Regions from separate parts of the Stutzerimonas decontaminans genome, predicted to be linked through region 3. Evidence: predicted binding sites of a transcription regulator. Region 3 holds the regulator's gene; each other region holds the start of a gene.
The links. The regulator FliA, encoded in region 3, starts transcription of late flagellar genes. The targets are predictions, from matches to a motif close to CTAAAGTTTNNNNNNNNNNNGCCGNTAA.
Positions count from the first base shown of each region.

Region 1 (4,211 bases), 1.0 Mb from region 3:
AAGAGGCGCGGGAGTACTTGCGCCTGGGCTTCAAACTCGGGCTCGGAGGCGCCGGCACCTGGCCGCAGGCGCAGCGCATGCAGCGGGTGCTGAAACAGTTGCCGCTGGATGCCATCGTGCTGGAAACCGACTCGCCGGACATTCCACCAGCCGGCCACGCCGGCGAGCGCAACAGCCCGGAACTGCTGCCCGATATCTGCCGGATGCTGGCCGAGCTGAAGGGTGTCAGCGCCGAAGAGCTGGCCACAGCCAGCTATCGCAACAGCTGTGAACTGTTCGGCTGGCCGCAGCCCTGAACGCTGCCCGTGCTCAGACCCGGAACGCGCCGATCAGCTGCTGCAGCCGTCCCACCAGCTGAGACAACTCGCGGCTCGCCTGCTCGGTATGCCCCGCTCCCTCGGCGGTCCGCTGGCCGGCCTCGTTGATGGCAACGATGTTGCGATCGATATCGTGCGCCACCGCAGTCTGCTGCTCCGCCGCCGCCGCGATCTGCTGGTTCTGATCGACGATCAGCCCGACCGCACCAAGGATATTCTCCAGCGCCTGCTCCACCTGCCCGGATTGGCCGACGGTGTCTTCGGCAAGCGCATGGCTGGCGTGCATGGTTTTCACCGCCGCGCCGACGCCGTTCTGCAGACGCGCGATCATCTGCTCGATTTCCGCGGTGGACTTCTGCGTCCGCTGCGCCAGCCCGCGCACCTCATCGGCAACCACCGCGAAGCCACGCCCCTGCTCCCCGGCACGCGCTGCCTCGATGGCGGCATTGAGTGCCAGCAGGTTGGTCTGCTCGGCAATCGTCTTGATAACGTCCAGCACCTGGCTGATCGCCTTGCTATCACCAGCCAACTGGTTGATCACCTGCACCGACTGCTCGATTTCACCAGCCAGCCGCTGGATACCACCGACCTGCGCCACCACCAGCTCGCGACCGCTGACGGTCTCCTCGTTGACGCTCTGCGCGCTGCCTACCGCCGCCTCGGCACTGCTGGCAACCTCCTGGGCCGTGGCGGACATCTCGTTCATCGCCGTGGCGACCTGCTCGATCTGGCCGCGCTGCTCGGACACGGTCTGGTTGCTCTCGCCGGAGACGCTTTCGACCCGCTGCGCCTGGCGCTCGACCTCGGCGACCGTCTGACCGACGCGCTCGATCAGTTCGCGGATCTGCGCCACGGTGGTATTGAACACCTGCCCCAGCTCGCCCAATTCGTCGCGGCTCTGCACCTGATAGCGGACGGTCATGTCGCCACCGGCAACCCTGCCCATGATCTCACCCAGGTTGTGCAGCGAGGCGCGTGTCGAAGCGTAGAAACCGGCATACAGGTACGCCACAAGGCACAGCACCACCGCCAGCGCCGAGAGCAGCAACGTCATCAACAGGCGCTTCTGCTCCAGCCGCTCGGCCAGCTCCACCTCGAGGTAACCGAGGATGGCATCGTTGAGCTGGTAGGTCTTCGCCATCTCGGCGCTGATGCGCTCGTAGAACTGCTCCCACGGGCGGTCCAGCGCATCGGCCATGATCACCTCGTCCTGCAGGATGTCGCTGCTCGCCTGCAGCGACTCACGGCTGGCGTTGGCGAAGGAATCGAGCTTGCGCCGCGCGGCCTCGCTCGCGCCGAGAGCATCCTGCAGTTGCGCGGCGTACTGCGCCTGCTGCTTTTCCAGCTCCAGCACGAGGTTGTCCAGCGTGTTGCTGGCATCGGAGTTCAGGTAGCCCTGGCCGAAGGTGTAGGAGCCCACCGCGCGGCCCTCGCCGAGCGATGCGCTGATGGCCGGGGTTACCGTAGTCAGCAGCTCGGCCAGCAGACGTACCTCGCGCTCGAGGTCCTGGCTGAGACCGGACTGCCCGGCGACCAGCTTGATCATCACCTGCGACTGCCCCAGCAGCGTTTCTGCCATGGCAGCTTTGGACTGTACTGATTGCTCGGCCTGGGCGGCATTCAGCCCGGCTACCAGACCATCGCGGCGAGCATTGAATTCGGCCACCTGTTCGGGCGCATCGCCGACCGGCGCAAGGGCCTGCAGCTGCGCTGCCAGCTCCGCTTCGACACGGTTCAAACGAGTCTGCAGCGCCTCGACATTGCCGGTCTGGCCGATGATCGACTCGATTCGCACGAGGTCCTTCCAGTCCTCCATGCTGCGCCGCACCTGCAGGGTCGAGCCGAGCAGCTCCAGGCTCTGCAATTCCGTGCGGGTGCCGACGAACGCCCGGTATGAATCGCGCACCAGGTAGTAATTGCTCAGCAACATGGGAACGAAGAACAGGACGCTGACCAGGCTGAACTTCATGCCGAAGCTCAGGCGGTTCATGAACGCGATCGCGGGATACAACAGACTATTCACACGACGTCTCCCAATTTTATTGGTATGGGCTTGCACGCAATTGCAGCGCGCAGCAGGGCTCGTCAGAGAGTGGCATCTGCCCGGGTTATACGGGATATCGGTAGGTGCTTTTGTAACTTAAGGTAATAGCCAAATGATGGCCATCCGACAAGCGGTTGCTGCCACAGGCGCAGCCGCTCTGGCTCGCAGGCTGCAGCGTGTCGGCGCGCGAATGGCCATCCAGCAATTTGATGGCTGGCCATTCACTGGGCCTGCTCCTGCTCAGGCGAGGAGGGTCAGGACCGCAATCACCGCGTACCAGAAGACCCGTGTGCGCACCAGCAATGCGGCTATTCCATCGAGCCGGGCGATGCCCGCCTCACCATCGATTTGAGGCGACAGGTCGGCAGCCAGCGGGCCCGCATCAGCCAGCAGGCGCCGCGCAGACACATCCCAGCTGAGCAACTCGTGCAGCAATGCCCGGTTGACGGCGACAAAGTTGCCGACCAGGGCGAAGCTGCCCAGCAGCACCCGCACCGGCAGCCAGTCGAAAGCATGCCGCAGCTGCTCGGCGCGCTCGCGCAATCCTTCTAGCTCGGCATGTTCGGCGCACAGCGCCAGCAACCGGTAGGCCAAGGCCGCCATCGGCCCCAGCAGCAGGTACCAGAAGATGACGGCGAAAAAACCCTCGTAGCTCTTCCACAGCAGCCGTGTCTGCACCGCCTGCAGCAGGCTGGGCGGATCCTGCTCCTGCAAGCCGATGTCCCGCTCGGCGGCCAGTGCCGCCGCCTCCTGATCACCGCGTCGCCACGCATCGCGGAAGGTACCGAGCTCGGACTTGGCATGCCCACGGCCCAGGCTGTAGAGCAGCACCAGCAGATGCAGCGGCAGGCTTAGCCAGCCGTACGCCAGAGGCTCCAGCGCCGCCAGCAGCAGGCCGAGCAGCGCCACCGGCAGCAGCACCAGCAGAAGCAGTACAAGCCAGGGCGCCCGCTGCAGGCTGGGGCTGGTTTCGGCCTGACGCAGTCGCGTCAGCCAGGGTCCATCGTTCTGCAGGCGTGGTCGCCAGTCGGAAAATTTGTCCACCAGCAGCACGAGCAGGATTACCAGAAAACTCATCGCTCTTTTCCTTTCGTCAGCAGGTAATGGTAGCCGTGCGCAACCGCTGCCAGTCGAATGCCGGGCCGGGGTCGGTCTTGCGCCCGGGGGCGATATCGCTGTGACCGCAAACCCGCTCGGGGGTGATGGCCGGATAGGCGCCCTGAAGAACCCGGCAAAGCTCGATCAGCGCCTGATACTGCGCCTCGCTGAAGGGTTGGTCATCAGTCCCCTCCAGCTCGATGCCAATTGAGAAATCATTGCAGCCGTCACGGCCATCGAAACAGGACACACCGGCATGCCAAGCACGGTCCAGACAGGAGACGAACTGAGTGATCGCGCCATCACGCTCGATGAGAAAATGCGCCGAGACTTGCAGTTCGGCGATTTCTTCGAAGAACGGATGCTCGCAGCGCTGCAGTGCATTCTGGAAGAACTGCTGAACCTTGCCGGTACCAAACTGCCCCGGCGGCAGGCTGATGTTGTGAATCACCAGCAGGGATATCTCGCCGGCCGGACGCTGGTTGAAGTTCGGCGACGGGCAGTGGCGGACGCCATGACACCAGCCGGTGGCGCAATCCAGATGCATCTTGAAGGTCCATGCTGACAGCAAGCCCGCAGGCTAGCGCCTGCACGACGGCGCCTGCAAGCGCAGCCGCCACGGCTGGCAATCGCGGTTACAACCTGACAGGAGCGCCAGCTACTAGGCGTTGCCGGCCATGCGGCGTGCAGCGGCCTTTTCCTCCCGCCGCGAGGCCAGCCGATCGGCCAGACGAGTCGGCTCGGGCAGGCGG
Region 1 is NZ_CP007509.1:678,083-682,293, reverse strand. Features, by position in the region: gene UIB01_RS03080 (TatD family hydrolase) at 1-296, shown strand, start outside; gene UIB01_RS03075 (methyl-accepting chemotaxis protein) at 310-2,340, opposite strand; gene ampE (regulatory signaling modulator protein AmpE) at 2,602-3,438, opposite strand; gene ampD (1,6-anhydro-N-acetylmuramyl-L-alanine amidase AmpD) at 3,455-4,006, opposite strand; gene nfi (deoxyribonuclease V) at 4,121-4,211, opposite strand, start outside.
Region 1: UIB01_RS03075 (methyl-accepting chemotaxis protein) is a predicted target of FliA. The motif match lies at 2,435-2,462, and genes of this name have one in related genera.

Region 2 (4,211 bases), 1.0 Mb from region 3:
CGATCTGATCGTCTCATCAGTGCTGTCCGGCAACCGCAACTTCGAAGGGCGCGTGCATCCGATGGTAAAGGCCAATTGGCTGGCCTCGCCGCCGCTGGTGGTCGCCTTCGCCCTGGCCGGCACCACACGCATCGACATGGACCGCGAACCGCTGGGCTACGACGCGCAGAACCAACCGGTGTACTTGAAAGACATCTGGCCAAGCAGCGCGGAAATCGCCGAAGCGGTGGCGAGCATCGATGGAGAGATGTTCCGCAGCCGTTATGCCGACGTGTTCAGCGGCGACGAGCACTGGCAGAAGATTCCGGTCAGCGCGGGGGACACCTATGCGTGGGACGCTGGCTCCAGCTACGTGCAGAATCCGCCCTACTTCGAGGATATCGGCCAGCCACCGACCCCGCCGGCGGATGTCGAGAATGCTCGCGTGCTGGCCCTGTTCGGCGACTCGATCACCACCGACCACATCTCGCCGGCCGGCAATATCAAGGCCAGCTCACCAGCTGGCATGTACCTGCAGTCGCTGGGCGTGGCACCGGAGGATTTCAACTCCTACGGCTCCCGCCGCGGCAACCATGAAGTGATGATGCGCGGCACCTTTGCCAATATCCGCATCAAGAACGAGATGCTCGGTGGCGAAGAAGGCGGCAACACGCTCTATCAGCCGAGTGGCGAGAAACTCTCGATTTATGATGCCGCCATGCGCTACCAGGCCGAAGGCGTGCCGCTGGTGGTGATCGCAGGCAAGGAGTACGGCACCGGTTCCAGTCGCGACTGGGCGGCCAAGGGCACCAATCTGCTGGGCGTAAAGGCCGTCATTGCCGAGAGCTTCGAGCGTATCCACCGCTCCAACCTGATCGGAATGGGCGTGCTGGCGTTGCAGTTCGTCGACGAGCAGACGCGCCAGTCGCTGGGCTTGAACGGTACGGAGAAGTTGTCGATCCGCGGGCTCGGCGCCGATATCACGCCACGGCAGATGCTGACGGTTGATGTGGAGCGCGCCGACGGCTCACGGGGCTCGTTCCAGGTGCTGAGCCGCATCGATACGCTCAACGAGGTGCAGTACTTCAAGGCCGGCGGCATCCTGCACTACGTTCTGCGCCAGCTCATCGGAAGCTGATCGAAAACCGGAAACGCCGATGCGAGTCCTTTCGCATCGGCGTCCGCCGGTCCTTCGGCGAGTGGTTTTCCAGCTGCCCAGACGTCCATGCCCGCTGCCCGGCTCCCTCAAGCTACTTCGCATCGCGAAGCACCCGGACATGCGCCGACAATGGCGAAAACCCGTGACAAAACCATTAAGCCTTTGTTGCCGTTGGTCGCCTGTGGGCGATAGAAGCTGATCCCGGAATCAGCTTTCGCTCAAGAACGCCAGTCTCCGGCCGACCAACTGGTCAGCCCGACCGCTTAAAAAAATATAAAGGTCGGGTGCGCCACCCTACGATTTCTCTGCCAGGCGTGATAGTCGATGCGTAACAACCAGCCCGTAACCCAGCGTGAATACGCCTTTCCTGACCAGCAACGTCTCATCTCGACCACCGACCTCAAAGGTCAGATCACCTACTGTAATGACATATTCGCCGAAGTCAGCGGCTTCGCTCGTGACGAACTGATCCGCGCACCACATAACCTGGTACGCCATCCAGATGTGCCGCCTGCCGTTTTCGACCACATGTGGACGACCCTCAAGCAGGGGAAGCCGTGGATGGGTATCGTCAAAAACCGGCGCAAGACCGGCGACCACTACTGGGTCAACGCCTATGTCACGCCAATTCTCGACCAGCAGCGGCAGGTGACGGGCTACGAGTCCGTGCGCACCAAGCCGACACGTGAGCAGGTGCAGCGCGCCGAAGCACTGTATGAGCGAATCAACTCCGGCAAGAGCGGCGTACCCCGGAGTGACCATTGGGTCCCGCTGCTGAGCAAGTGGCTGCCCTTTTTGATCGTCAGCCAGCTCGCGTTCCTTGTCGGCGCAGGCTTTGACCATGCGCTAGGTTTCGTCGCCGCAGCGCTGCTTGCCGTCCCGTTCGGGTTTATCGGCATGCAGTGGCAGCAACGGGGCCTGAAGCGCCTGTTGCAGCTGGCGAGCCAGGCCACCAGCGATCCGCTCATCGCACGCATGTATACCGACAGTCGCGGCGTAGAGGCGCAACTGGAAATGGCAATGCTCAGTCAGCAGGCGCACCTGAAGACCTGCCTCACCCGCCTGCAGGACACCGCCGTGCAGTTGCAGGGACAAGCCAAGCAGGCCGACTCGCTGGCACAAAACTGCGCGAACGGTCTGACACAACAGAACCAGGAAACCGAACAGGTAGCGACTGCCATCAATGAAATGGCCGCGACCACGCAGGAGGTGGCAAGCAACGTTGCCCTGGCGGCCGAAGCTACCCGTGAAGCCAGCCGCCTCACCGTGCATGGCCGTGAAGTCACTGCCGAAACACGCAAGGCGATCCAGCAACTGGCCGACTCAGTGGCCAAGACAGGTGAGGCCGTCAACCAGCTGGCGAACGATAGCGATGCAATCGGCGGCGTGGTCGACGTGATCAAGAGCATTGCCGATCAGACCAACCTCTTAGCCCTCAACGCAGCGATCGAAGCAGCACGTGCAGGCGACAGCGGCCGCGGGTTCGCCGTGGTTGCCGACGAGGTTCGGCAACTGGCGCAACGCACTGCCGAAGCCACTGGTGAGATACACAAGTTGATCGAAAAGCTGCAACTGCAGGCGCGCCATGCCGTCCAGACCACCGAGGAAGGTCGCGTGCAGGCCACTCGCGGCGTCGATCAGGTGGCTCAGGCCGACCAGGCCCTCACCGGCATAAACGAGGCAATGGGCAACATCATCGACATGACCACTCAGATCGCCTCGGCAACGGAAGAGCAGAGCGCAGTGGCCGAGGAGATCAGCAACAATGTCACCACCATAGCCCACCTCGCCGACCAGACCTCGGGAGACGCGCGCAGCTCGGCGCTGCTCAGCGAGGGCCTCACAGCAACGGCAGAAGGTCAATACGCGCTGGTGGAGCGCTTCAACCGCTAGGCCTGCCCTACAGCCGGTGTCGCTAGATCCGGCTGCAGCCGCTCACTGCATAATTGCGTGCCGCAGAAATCTGGCAATCGCATCGGCAGCGCTATCCAGATGCTGATCATGGGTCAGTCCCGAACGTTTCAAGGGTTTGAGGTCATGATCGGCCGCGGCTAGCCAATGTAACTCGATCGCTGGAGACAGCGCATACCGCGCAACCGCTTCGCGATCGCCCAATGCATCGCGCTCCCCCTGAACGATCAGCGTCGGTGTCTGCAACGTTGCAAGGTGGGCCACTCTTGGCTTGTCCGGCTTTCCGGCCGGATAGAACGGGTAGCCCAGGCAGACCAGCGCATCGGCACCCAGTTCATCTGCAAGCAAGCTCGCCATGCGCCCGCCCATCGACTTGCCGCCGATGGCCAGCGGTCCTGTGGCCTGCTGTCGCACCAGCGCATGGATTTCCCGCCATTGAGCCAGCAATTGGTCCTGTGGGCTGGGCGGGCGCTTGCTCCCTCCGGCGCGCCGTGCCGCCATGTATGAGAACTCAAAGCGACAGACCGCTACCCCACGTGCGGCAAGGCGTTCAGCCATTTGCGCCATGAACGGGCTATCCATCGGTGCGCCAGCTCCGTGGGCCAGGATCAGGCTCACCGAAGCGCCCTTCGGCGGCTGGTCCCACCGGACGAGATACCCTTTGTCACTTTGTGTGTATTGATCCGGGTCAATACCGGCAGATTGCCCTTTCCCCATCCTTGCCTCGCTTTCTATTAGAAAGAAAAAACTGCTCATTACCCGTGGATGGAAGCCCATACATGAACACAGCAACCAGTACCGCCTACAGCTACAAGGTGGTCCGCCAATTCGCCATCATGACGGTGGTGTGGGGAATCGTCGGGATGGGGCTCGGCGTTTTCATCGCAGCACAATTGGCCTGGCCATTTCTAAACTTCGACCTCCCTTGGACCAGTTTCGGTCGTCTTCGTCCATTGCACACCAACGCGGTGATCTTCGCCTTTGGCGGCTGTGCTCTGTTCGCAACGTCCTACTACTCGGTGCAGCGCACCTGCCAGACCACGCTGTTCGCGCCAAAACTGGCCGCGTTCACGTTCTGGGGCTGGCAGCTGGTCATCCTGCTCGCCGCGATCTCCCTGCCGCTGGGCTTCACCAGCTCCAAGGAATACGCGGAACTGGAGTG
Region 2 is NZ_CP007509.1:2,741,768-2,745,978, forward strand. Features, by position in the region: gene acnA (aconitate hydratase AcnA) at 1-1,117, shown strand, start outside; gene UIB01_RS12540 (methyl-accepting chemotaxis protein) at 1,463-3,031, shown strand; gene UIB01_RS12545 (alpha/beta family hydrolase) at 3,074-3,766, opposite strand; gene ccoN (cytochrome-c oxidase, cbb3-type subunit I) at 3,829-4,211, shown strand, end outside.
Region 2: UIB01_RS12540 (methyl-accepting chemotaxis protein) is a predicted target of FliA. The motif match lies at 1,356-1,383, and genes of this name have one in related genera.

Region 3 (4,211 bases):
GTGCTGCAGCTCGATCCGAGTCAGCCGCTGAACAAGTCGTTGGCCTCACTGGCGCGCAAGCGGGTGATCCTGATCGACACCGCCGGTCTGCCCGCCAGCGATCCGACGCTGCGTATGCAACTCGAGGCGCTGTCCGACAAGGGCGTCAAATCGAAGAATTATCTGGTGCTGGCTGCAACCAGCCAGAGCCAGGTGCTCAAGGCGGCGTGGCACAACTATCGTCGCTGTGGCCTGGCTGGCTGTATCCTGACAAAGCTGGACGAGGCTGGCAGCCTCGGTGATGTGCTTGGGCTCACGATCAGCCAGCACTTGCCGATAGCGTACCTCGCGGACGGCCCCCGGATTCCGGACGACTTGCACCTGCCACGCAGCCATCAACTGGTCAGTCGCGCGGTGAGTCTGCAATCCGGCGAGGAACCGAGCGAGGAAACCATGGCCGATATGTTCGCCGGGTTGTACAACGGCTCGTCACGGCGGGCCGGATGATGCTGCGACAGCAGTACCTGAATGAATCAGATGCGTGCCATGCGGGCGCATCGCCGGCCGCAAGGCCCCAGCAAGATATAGGCATGTGAACATGGGTATGCATCCCGTACAGGTGATTGCGGTGACCGGCGGCAAGGGTGGCGTCGGCAAGACCAACGTGTCGGTCAATCTGGCACTGGCGCTGGCTGACCTTGGCCGACGTGTGGTGTTGCTTGACGCCGACCTCGGCCTGGCCAACGTCGACGTGCTGCTGGGGCTTACCACCAAGCGCACCCTGGCCGACGTCATCGCCGGCGAATGTGATCTGCGCGACGTGCTGATCCAGGGGCCGGGCGGCATCCGCGTAGTGCCGGCCGCATCCGGCACGCAGAGCATGGTGCAGTTGTCTTCGCTGCAGCACGCGGGGTTGATCCAGGCGTTCAGCGAGCTCGGCGACGAGCTCGACGTGCTGATCATCGACACCGCGGCTGGTATCGGCGATTCAGTAGTGAGCTTCGTGCGCGCCGCGCAGGAGGTGCTGCTGGTCGTCACCGATGAGCCGACCTCGATCACCGATGCCTACGCGCTGATCAAACTGCTTAACCGTGATTACGGCATCAGCCGTTTCCGGGTGCTCGCCAATATGGCTCATGCTCCGCAGGAAGGGCGCAACCTGTTCGCCAAGCTGACCAAGGTCACCGAGCGCTTTCTGGATGTAGCGCTGCAGTATGTCGGTGCCGTGCCTTACGATGAGGCTGTGCGCAAGGCTGTACAGAAGCAGCGTGCGGTCTATGAAGCCTACCCGCGATCTAAATGCGCGCTGGCGTTTAAGGCCATCGCGCAGAGGGTCGATACTTGGCCGTTGCCCGCCACGCCGCGTGGTCATCTCGAATTCTTCGTAGAGCGTCTCATCACCCCCGCTTCACAAAGCCACGAATGACAGGTGCCGGATCCGCTATGTATTACAGCAAGGCTCAGGCAAAGGATGCGCAGTACCGCCTGATCGATCAGTACGCCCCGCTGGTCAAGCGAATCGCTTACCACCTGCTGGCGCGTCTGCCTGCCAGCGTGCAGGTCGACGATCTGATTCAGGCTGGAATGATCGGACTGCTGGAAGCAGCTAAGAAATACGACGCCGGCAAGGGTGCCAGTTTCGAAACCTACGCCGGTATCCGCATTCGCGGCACCATGCTCGACGAAGTGCGCAAGGGCGACTGGGCGCCGCGCTCGGTGCACCGCAATTCGCGGATGGTCAGCGAGGCGATTCGGGCGATCGAGGCGAAAACCGGTCGCGACGCTAAAGATCACGAGGTTGCGGCCGAACTTAAGCTAAGCCTCGATGAGTATTACGGCATTCTCGGCGATACGCTGGGCAGCCGCCTGTTCAGCTTCGATGATCTGCTGCAGGAGGGTGAGCACGGCGAGCTTCAGGAGGATGCTGCCAGTACCCACCCTGAGCCCTTCCGCGATCTCGAGGACGAACGCTTTCAGCAGGCCCTGGCCGACGCCATTGCCAACCTGCCCGAGCGCGAGAAGCTGGTGCTGTCGCTGTATTACGACGAAGAATTGAACTTGAAGGAAATTGGGCAGGTGCTGGGAGTTAGCGAGTCGCGTGTGAGCCAGTTGCATAGCCAGTGTGCTGCGCGCTTGCGTGCACGCCTCGGCGAATGGCGCGCCAATTGACGATTGTTTGCGGTATGACGTGCTCGGTTTGCTGAGGCATTTTTGGACTTACGGAGGTCGACTTGGACAAGAACATGAAAATCCTCATCGTCGATGACTTCTCGACGATGAGACGAATCATCAAGAACCTCCTGCGTGATCTGGGGTTCACCAACACCGCCGAAGCGGATGACGGCACCACCGCGCTGCCAATGCTGAAGAGCGGCAGCTTCGACTTCCTCGTCACCGACTGGAACATGCCGGGCATGAGCGGTATCGATCTGCTGCGCACCGTGCGCGCTGATGAGCGCCTCAAGCACCTGCCAGTACTGATGGTGACAGCCGAGGCGAAACGCGACCAGATCATCGAGGCGGCACAGGCCGGGGTTAACGGCTATGTGGTCAAGCCTTTTACTGCCCAGGTGCTCAAGGAGAAGATCGAGAAGATCTTCGAGCGCGTCAACGGCTGAAGCAGCAACGCCGCGAGGGCACTATGACGCAAGCAGATCAAAGCCTGGCAGAGTTCGAAGCGACTCTGAAGGCCCATGCACCCAAGCTGATCGAAAGTCTGCAGCAGGGCCGCTTCGATGAAGCGACGCAGATGTTCAACGAGCTCAATCAGGTGCGCAATCACGGGCTCTATCTGGAGGTTGGCAAGCTCACCCGCGAGCTGCACAACGCTATCGTCAAGCTCGAGATGGATACCTGCGCTACCGGGGGCGATCCGTCACCGATTACCGATGCGACCGATCGCCTGTCCTACGTGGTGGAGATGACCGAGAAGGCCGCCAATCGCACCATGGATCTGGTGGAGGAGTCCGCTCCGCTGGTGAACTACGTGAGCTACGAGGCCCAGAGCTTGACGGCCGACTGGCAGCGCTTCATGCGTCGCGAAATGAATGCCGAGCAATTCCGCGAGCTGGTCAAGCGCATCGACCAATACCTCCAGCGCAGCATGAATGACGGCAGCCAGCTGTCGCAGAATCTCAGCGAAATCATGCTTGCCCAAGACTTCCAGGATCTGACCGGCCAGGTGATCAAGCGGGTGACCCGCCTCATCACCGAGCTTGAAAGCAACCTGCTCAATCTCGTCCTCATGGCGGGGCAGGTCGACCGCGTCGCCGGCATCCAGCACGACCGCGATGCCATGCGTGCCGAGCAAGAGAAGAAAAAACAAGAAAAAATGCCTTCCAACGGTGAAGGTCCGCAGATGCATGCCGATATGCGTGAAGACGTCGTTTCCGGCCAGGACGATGTCGATGATCTGCTTTCAAGCCTGGGCTTTTAGGGGAAGTGAATATGAGCTTCGACGCCGATGAAGAAATCCTCCAGGATTTCCTGGTAGAGGCCGGCGAGATTCTCGAACTATTGTCCGAGCAACTCGTGGAGCTGGAAAGCAGCCCCGATGACATGGCGTTGCTCAATGCGATTTTTCGCGGGTTCCACACGGTAAAGGGCGGTGCGGGCTTTCTTCAGCTCCATGAGCTGGTGGAGTGCTGCCATATCGCCGAAAACGTCTTCGACATCCTGCGCAAGGGTGAGCGTCGCGTCGACTCCGAACTGATGGATGTCGTGTTGCAGGCCCTCGACTCCGTGAACGAGATGTTCAGTCAGGTCCGCGAGCGCGTCGAGCCGACTCCCGCCTCACGCGAGCTACTCGCCGCTCTGGCGCGTCTGGCAGAACCCGCTTCTGCTGACGAACCGGCGGCTCCGGTCGAGACGCCGGTTATGCCCGAGCCCCAGGTCGAAGCTGACGACAGCGAATTCGAGCAGCTGCTCGACGCCGTTCAGCCGCCAGCCGGCGAGTCTGCAGCCGCGCCGGCAAGCGGTGGCGCTGACGAAATCACTGACGACGAATTCGAGTCGTTGCTCGACCAGCTGCATGGCAAAGGTCAGTTCTCGGCCAGTGCATCCAGCACGGCACCCGAGCCTGAGGTCGCTGCACCGACCAGCGATGAGATTACCGACGACGAATTCGAGGCTCTGCTCGATCAGCTGCATGGCAAGGGCAAGTTCGAGCCCGTTGGCAGCGTAAGCGCTGAACCCGCTGCGCCGTCGAGTGCTGCGCCGGTCGGCAGTGCCAG
Region 3 is NZ_CP007509.1:1,714,372-1,718,582, forward strand. Features, by position in the region: gene flhF (flagellar biosynthesis GTPase FlhF) at 1-486, shown strand, start outside; gene fleN (flagellar synthesis regulator FleN) at 578-1,405, shown strand; gene fliA (RNA polymerase sigma factor FliA) at 1,423-2,148, shown strand; gene UIB01_RS08060 (chemotaxis response regulator CheY) at 2,223-2,597, shown strand; gene UIB01_RS08065 (protein phosphatase CheZ) at 2,621-3,415, shown strand; gene UIB01_RS08070 (chemotaxis protein CheA) at 3,427-4,211, shown strand, end outside.

Region 4 (4,211 bases), 1.0 Mb from region 3:
CTGGAGCATGGAGGTCCACGAACGCCTGCCGAGCGTGGCCGACGAGAGTTCCAATGCCTGGAACAACGCCGGCACCGGGCACTCCGCCTTCTGCGAGCTCAACTACACGCCGGAGAAAGCCGACGGCAGCATCGACATCAGCAAGGCCGTGAGCATTGCCGAATCGTTCGAAGTCTCCAAGCAGTTCTGGGCTCATCAGGTCGAGCGCGGGGTGCTTCAGGAGCCGCGCCGGTTCATCAACGCCGTCCCGCACATGAGCTTCGTCTGGGGCGAGCGCAATATCGACTTCCTTCGCAAGCGCCACGCAGCCCTGCATCAGAGTCCACTTTTCAAGGGCATGGAATACTCCGAACAGCCGCAGCAGATTGCCGAGTGGATTCCGCTGGTGATGAACGGGCGCAGCGACGCCCAGCAGGTCGCAGCCACCCGCATGCCGATCGGCACCGACGTGAACTTCGGCGAGATCACCCGTCAGCTGTTCGACGCTCTGAGCAAAAGCGAGCAGGTCAAGCTGCAGCTGCAGCATGAGGTGCGCGACATCGTGCGCAACGACGATGGCACCTGGACCGTCGTCTCCGCCAATCTCGCTGACGGCGGAACCGAGACCAGCGTAAAGGCGCGCTTCGTCTTCATCGGCGCCGGCGGCGGCGCGTTGAAGTTGCTGCAGATGGCCGACATTCCCGAAGCCAAGGGCTACGCAGGCTTTCCGGTAGGTGGCCAGTTCCTCATGACACGCAACCCCGAGGTTGTCGCGCAGCATCAGGCCAAGGTCTACGGTCTCGCATCGGTCGGTTCGCCCCCGATGTCCGTGCCGCACCTGGATACCCGCGTGATCGATGGCGAGCGAGTGTTGCTGTTCGGCCCCTTCGCCACATTCTCGAGCAAGTTCCTGAAGAACGGTTCGCTGATGGACCTCCCCGGCTCCTTGAGCACTGACAACGCCGTGCCGATGGTCCAGGCCGGCCTGGATAACCTCGATCTCAGCCAATACCTGGTTGGCCAGCTCATGCTCAGCCAGGAAGATCGTATCGCCGAGCTGAAGGACTATCTCCCGGAGGCTGATGCCAACGACTGGGAGCTGATCACCGCGGGGCAGCGCGTCCAGATCATCAAGGACGATCCGGAGAAAGGCGGTGTACTGCAATTCGGCACTGAAATCGTCAGCGCTGCGGACGGCTCCATTGCCGCGCTGCTGGGCGCCTCGCCTGGCGCCTCGACCGCCGCGCCGATCATGCTCAACCTGTTGAAAACCACCTTCAAGTCGCAGGTCGAATCGGCTGCCTGGCAGGCGAAACTCAAGAACATGTTCCCGGCTTACGGTCTCGCGCTGAACGATGACGCAGCCCTCACCGAACAGGTGCGTACCATGACCAGCCAGCGGTTGCAGCTCGATACGGCTGCAGCGGCCACCCTGGAAATTTCGCCGAACTGATCCGGTGCACGAAGAATCCGCCTTGCGGGTTCTTCGTGACTTGTGGGCCGTTCGCCGACGTCGCAGAAGCCTCGACGACCATTCGTCGACTTTATGGCGTCATATTTAGAACACCCTCAAGTCACTATCCATGGTGCCGAGAACACGGCATGCCTCTGCTGTCGACGGTCTGTCGCGGCCCATCTGATCGTCCCCCAAGTGGTATTTCAATGAACAACTGGTTTGCAAACATTGGCGTCAGCAGGAAACTCGCACTGGGCTTCGGCGCCGTGCTGGTCCTGACCCTCATCCTCGCTTGGAATGGCTGGGGCAGCCTTGGCAGCGTCATCCAACGCAGCGGCTGGATGACCGAAATCTCGCTGCTGAACAAGACGCTGACCGATCTGCGCATCGCCCGTCTGCAGTTCATGCTGGCCAACGGCGACGCCGAGTCCACCGAACGGCTGGACAAGAACCTCGGCATCTACCTGGCGCAGCAGACCAAGCTGCTCAATACGTTCAAGAATCCGATCAACGTCACTCAGCTCAAAGAGCAGGCCGGCTACAACGCGCAGTATCAGAATTCGCTGAACGACATGCGCAAGGCCTATGCGCAGGCCAACGCCGCGCGCACCACCATCGATGGCGCCGCCACTCGCCTGGGCGAGCTGACCGCCGGCGTCACCAATCATGTGCTGCAGCTGCCGGACTATGAAGAAGATCGCTTCGCGCAGCTCCTGGCGATCAGCCAGATCAAGGAAGACGTGCAGCGCGCGCAATACCTGCTGCGCGTCTATATGGCAGCACCGGCCAACGATGCCGTTAAGGCCATCTACACCCAGCTTGATACCGCGCAGGCCACGCTAGGCCGCCAGGCCGGAGCTCTCGACGCCGACAGCGGCGCCGCAATGCAGCAGGTCCGCTCGGTGCTCGGCGAGTACCGCGGCGCCATCGAGTCGCTGGAGACGGCCACCCAGGCGATCGCCAAGGCACGCCAGGAGATGACCGATCAGCAGAAGGAAATCGTCCGCATCAGCGACTCGCTCTACCAGTTCCAGCTCGACCGTCTCGATATCGAAAGCGGCGATGCACGCAGCCGCCTGATCGTCAGCACACTGTTGGCGCTGGTGCTCGGTGTGCTGGCCGCCTGGGTCATTACCCGGCAGATCATCCTGCCGCTGCGGGCCACCCTGGCTGATGTCGAGCGCATCGCCTCCGGCGACCTCAGCGAAACCGCGCAGATCCAGCGTCGCGACGAGCTGGGCGTGCTACAGCGTGGCATTCAGCAAATGGGCTCGACGTTGCGCGAGCTAATCGGCGGCATCCGCGATGGCGTCAGCCAGATCAGCGCCGCCGCCGAGGAGCTGTCGGCGGTCACCCAGCAGACCAGTGCCGGCGTGAACAGCCAGAAAGAGGAGACCGACCAGGTCGCCACCGCCATGCACGAGATGTCGGCCACCGTTCAGGAAGTCGCGCGCAATGCCGAGCAGGCAGCCCTGGCCGCCACCGAGGCGGACGGCGAAGCCCGCGAAGGCGACCGTGTGGTGCTCGAGGTGGTCAACCAGATCGAACGCATGGCCGACGCCGTGGTGCGCTCCACCGAGGCGATGACCGCGCTGCAGAGCGAAAGCGACAAGATCGGCAGCGTGATGACGGTGATCCGCGCCGTGGCCGAGCAGACCAATCTGCTGGCGCTCAACGCCGCCATCGAAGCCGCCCGCGCCGGAGAGGCCGGACGTGGTTTCGCCGTGGTCGCCGATGAGGTGCGCGGCCTGGCGCAACGTACGCAGAAATCCACCGAGGAGATCGAGGGGCTGGTCGCCGCACTGCAGAACGGCACCCAGCAGGTCGCGGCGATCATGCACACCAGCCGCGACCTGACCGACAGCGGCGTCGAACTGGCGCGCCGTGCTGGCGCTTCGCTCAGCAGCATTACCCGTACCGTTTCGAACATTCAGGCGATGAACCAGCAGATCGCCGCGGCCGCCGAAGAGCAGAGTGCGGTAGCCGAAGAGATCAGCCGTAGCGTGGTGAACGTGCGTGACGTGTCGGAACAGACCGCTGCAGCCAGCGAGGAAACCGCGGCGTCGAGCACCGAGCTGGCCCGTCTGGGCGGTCAGTTGCAGATGATGGTGAGCCGCTTCCGGCTCTGACGGAACGCAAGCGCCCGGCGAGACAGGCCATGTCTCGCCGGGCGAAGGCTCAGCTGGCCTGGGATTGCAGGTAGTTCTGCAGGCCGATGCGGTCGATCAGCCCGAGCTGCTGCTCGAGCCAGTAGGCGTGGTCTTCCTCGGTATCGTGCAGTTGCAGCGCCAGCATATCGCGGGTCGGATAGTCGCCGTGCTGTTCGGCCAGCGCGATGCCCTGGGCCAGCGCGGCACGCACCTTGTACTCCAGCGCCAGATCGTTGCGCAGCATTTCCGGAACGGTATGGCCCGGATTGATCGGCTCCGGCGTCATGTCCGGCGTGCCTTCGAGAAAGAGGATGCGCTGCAACAGTGCATCGGCGTGCTGCGTCTCTTCTTCCATCTCGTGGTTGATGCGCTCGTAGAGCTTGCTGAAGCCCCAGTCGGCATACATCCGCGAGTGCAGGAAATACTGGTCGCGCGCCGCCAATTCTCCGCGCAACAGCTCCTTCAGATAGTCGATTACCGGTGCCTGGCCTTGCATTGCCTATTCCCCATGACTGATGCGTCTTCAACAGCGGGCAAGCATCCCCGCTGAGTCTGTGCCGGTCAAGCGCTGCGCAGCCGCAGCGCGCCAGCTTCAGTGTGGCAGAGCCCGGGCAGAAAGCGACCGT
Region 4 is NZ_CP007509.1:691,130-695,340, reverse strand. Features, by position in the region: gene mqo (malate dehydrogenase (quinone)) at 1-1,432, shown strand, start outside; gene UIB01_RS03120 (methyl-accepting chemotaxis protein) at 1,642-3,564, shown strand; gene bfr (bacterioferritin) at 3,614-4,081, opposite strand.
Region 4: UIB01_RS03120 (methyl-accepting chemotaxis protein) is a predicted target of FliA. The motif match lies at 1,548-1,575, and genes of this name have one in related genera.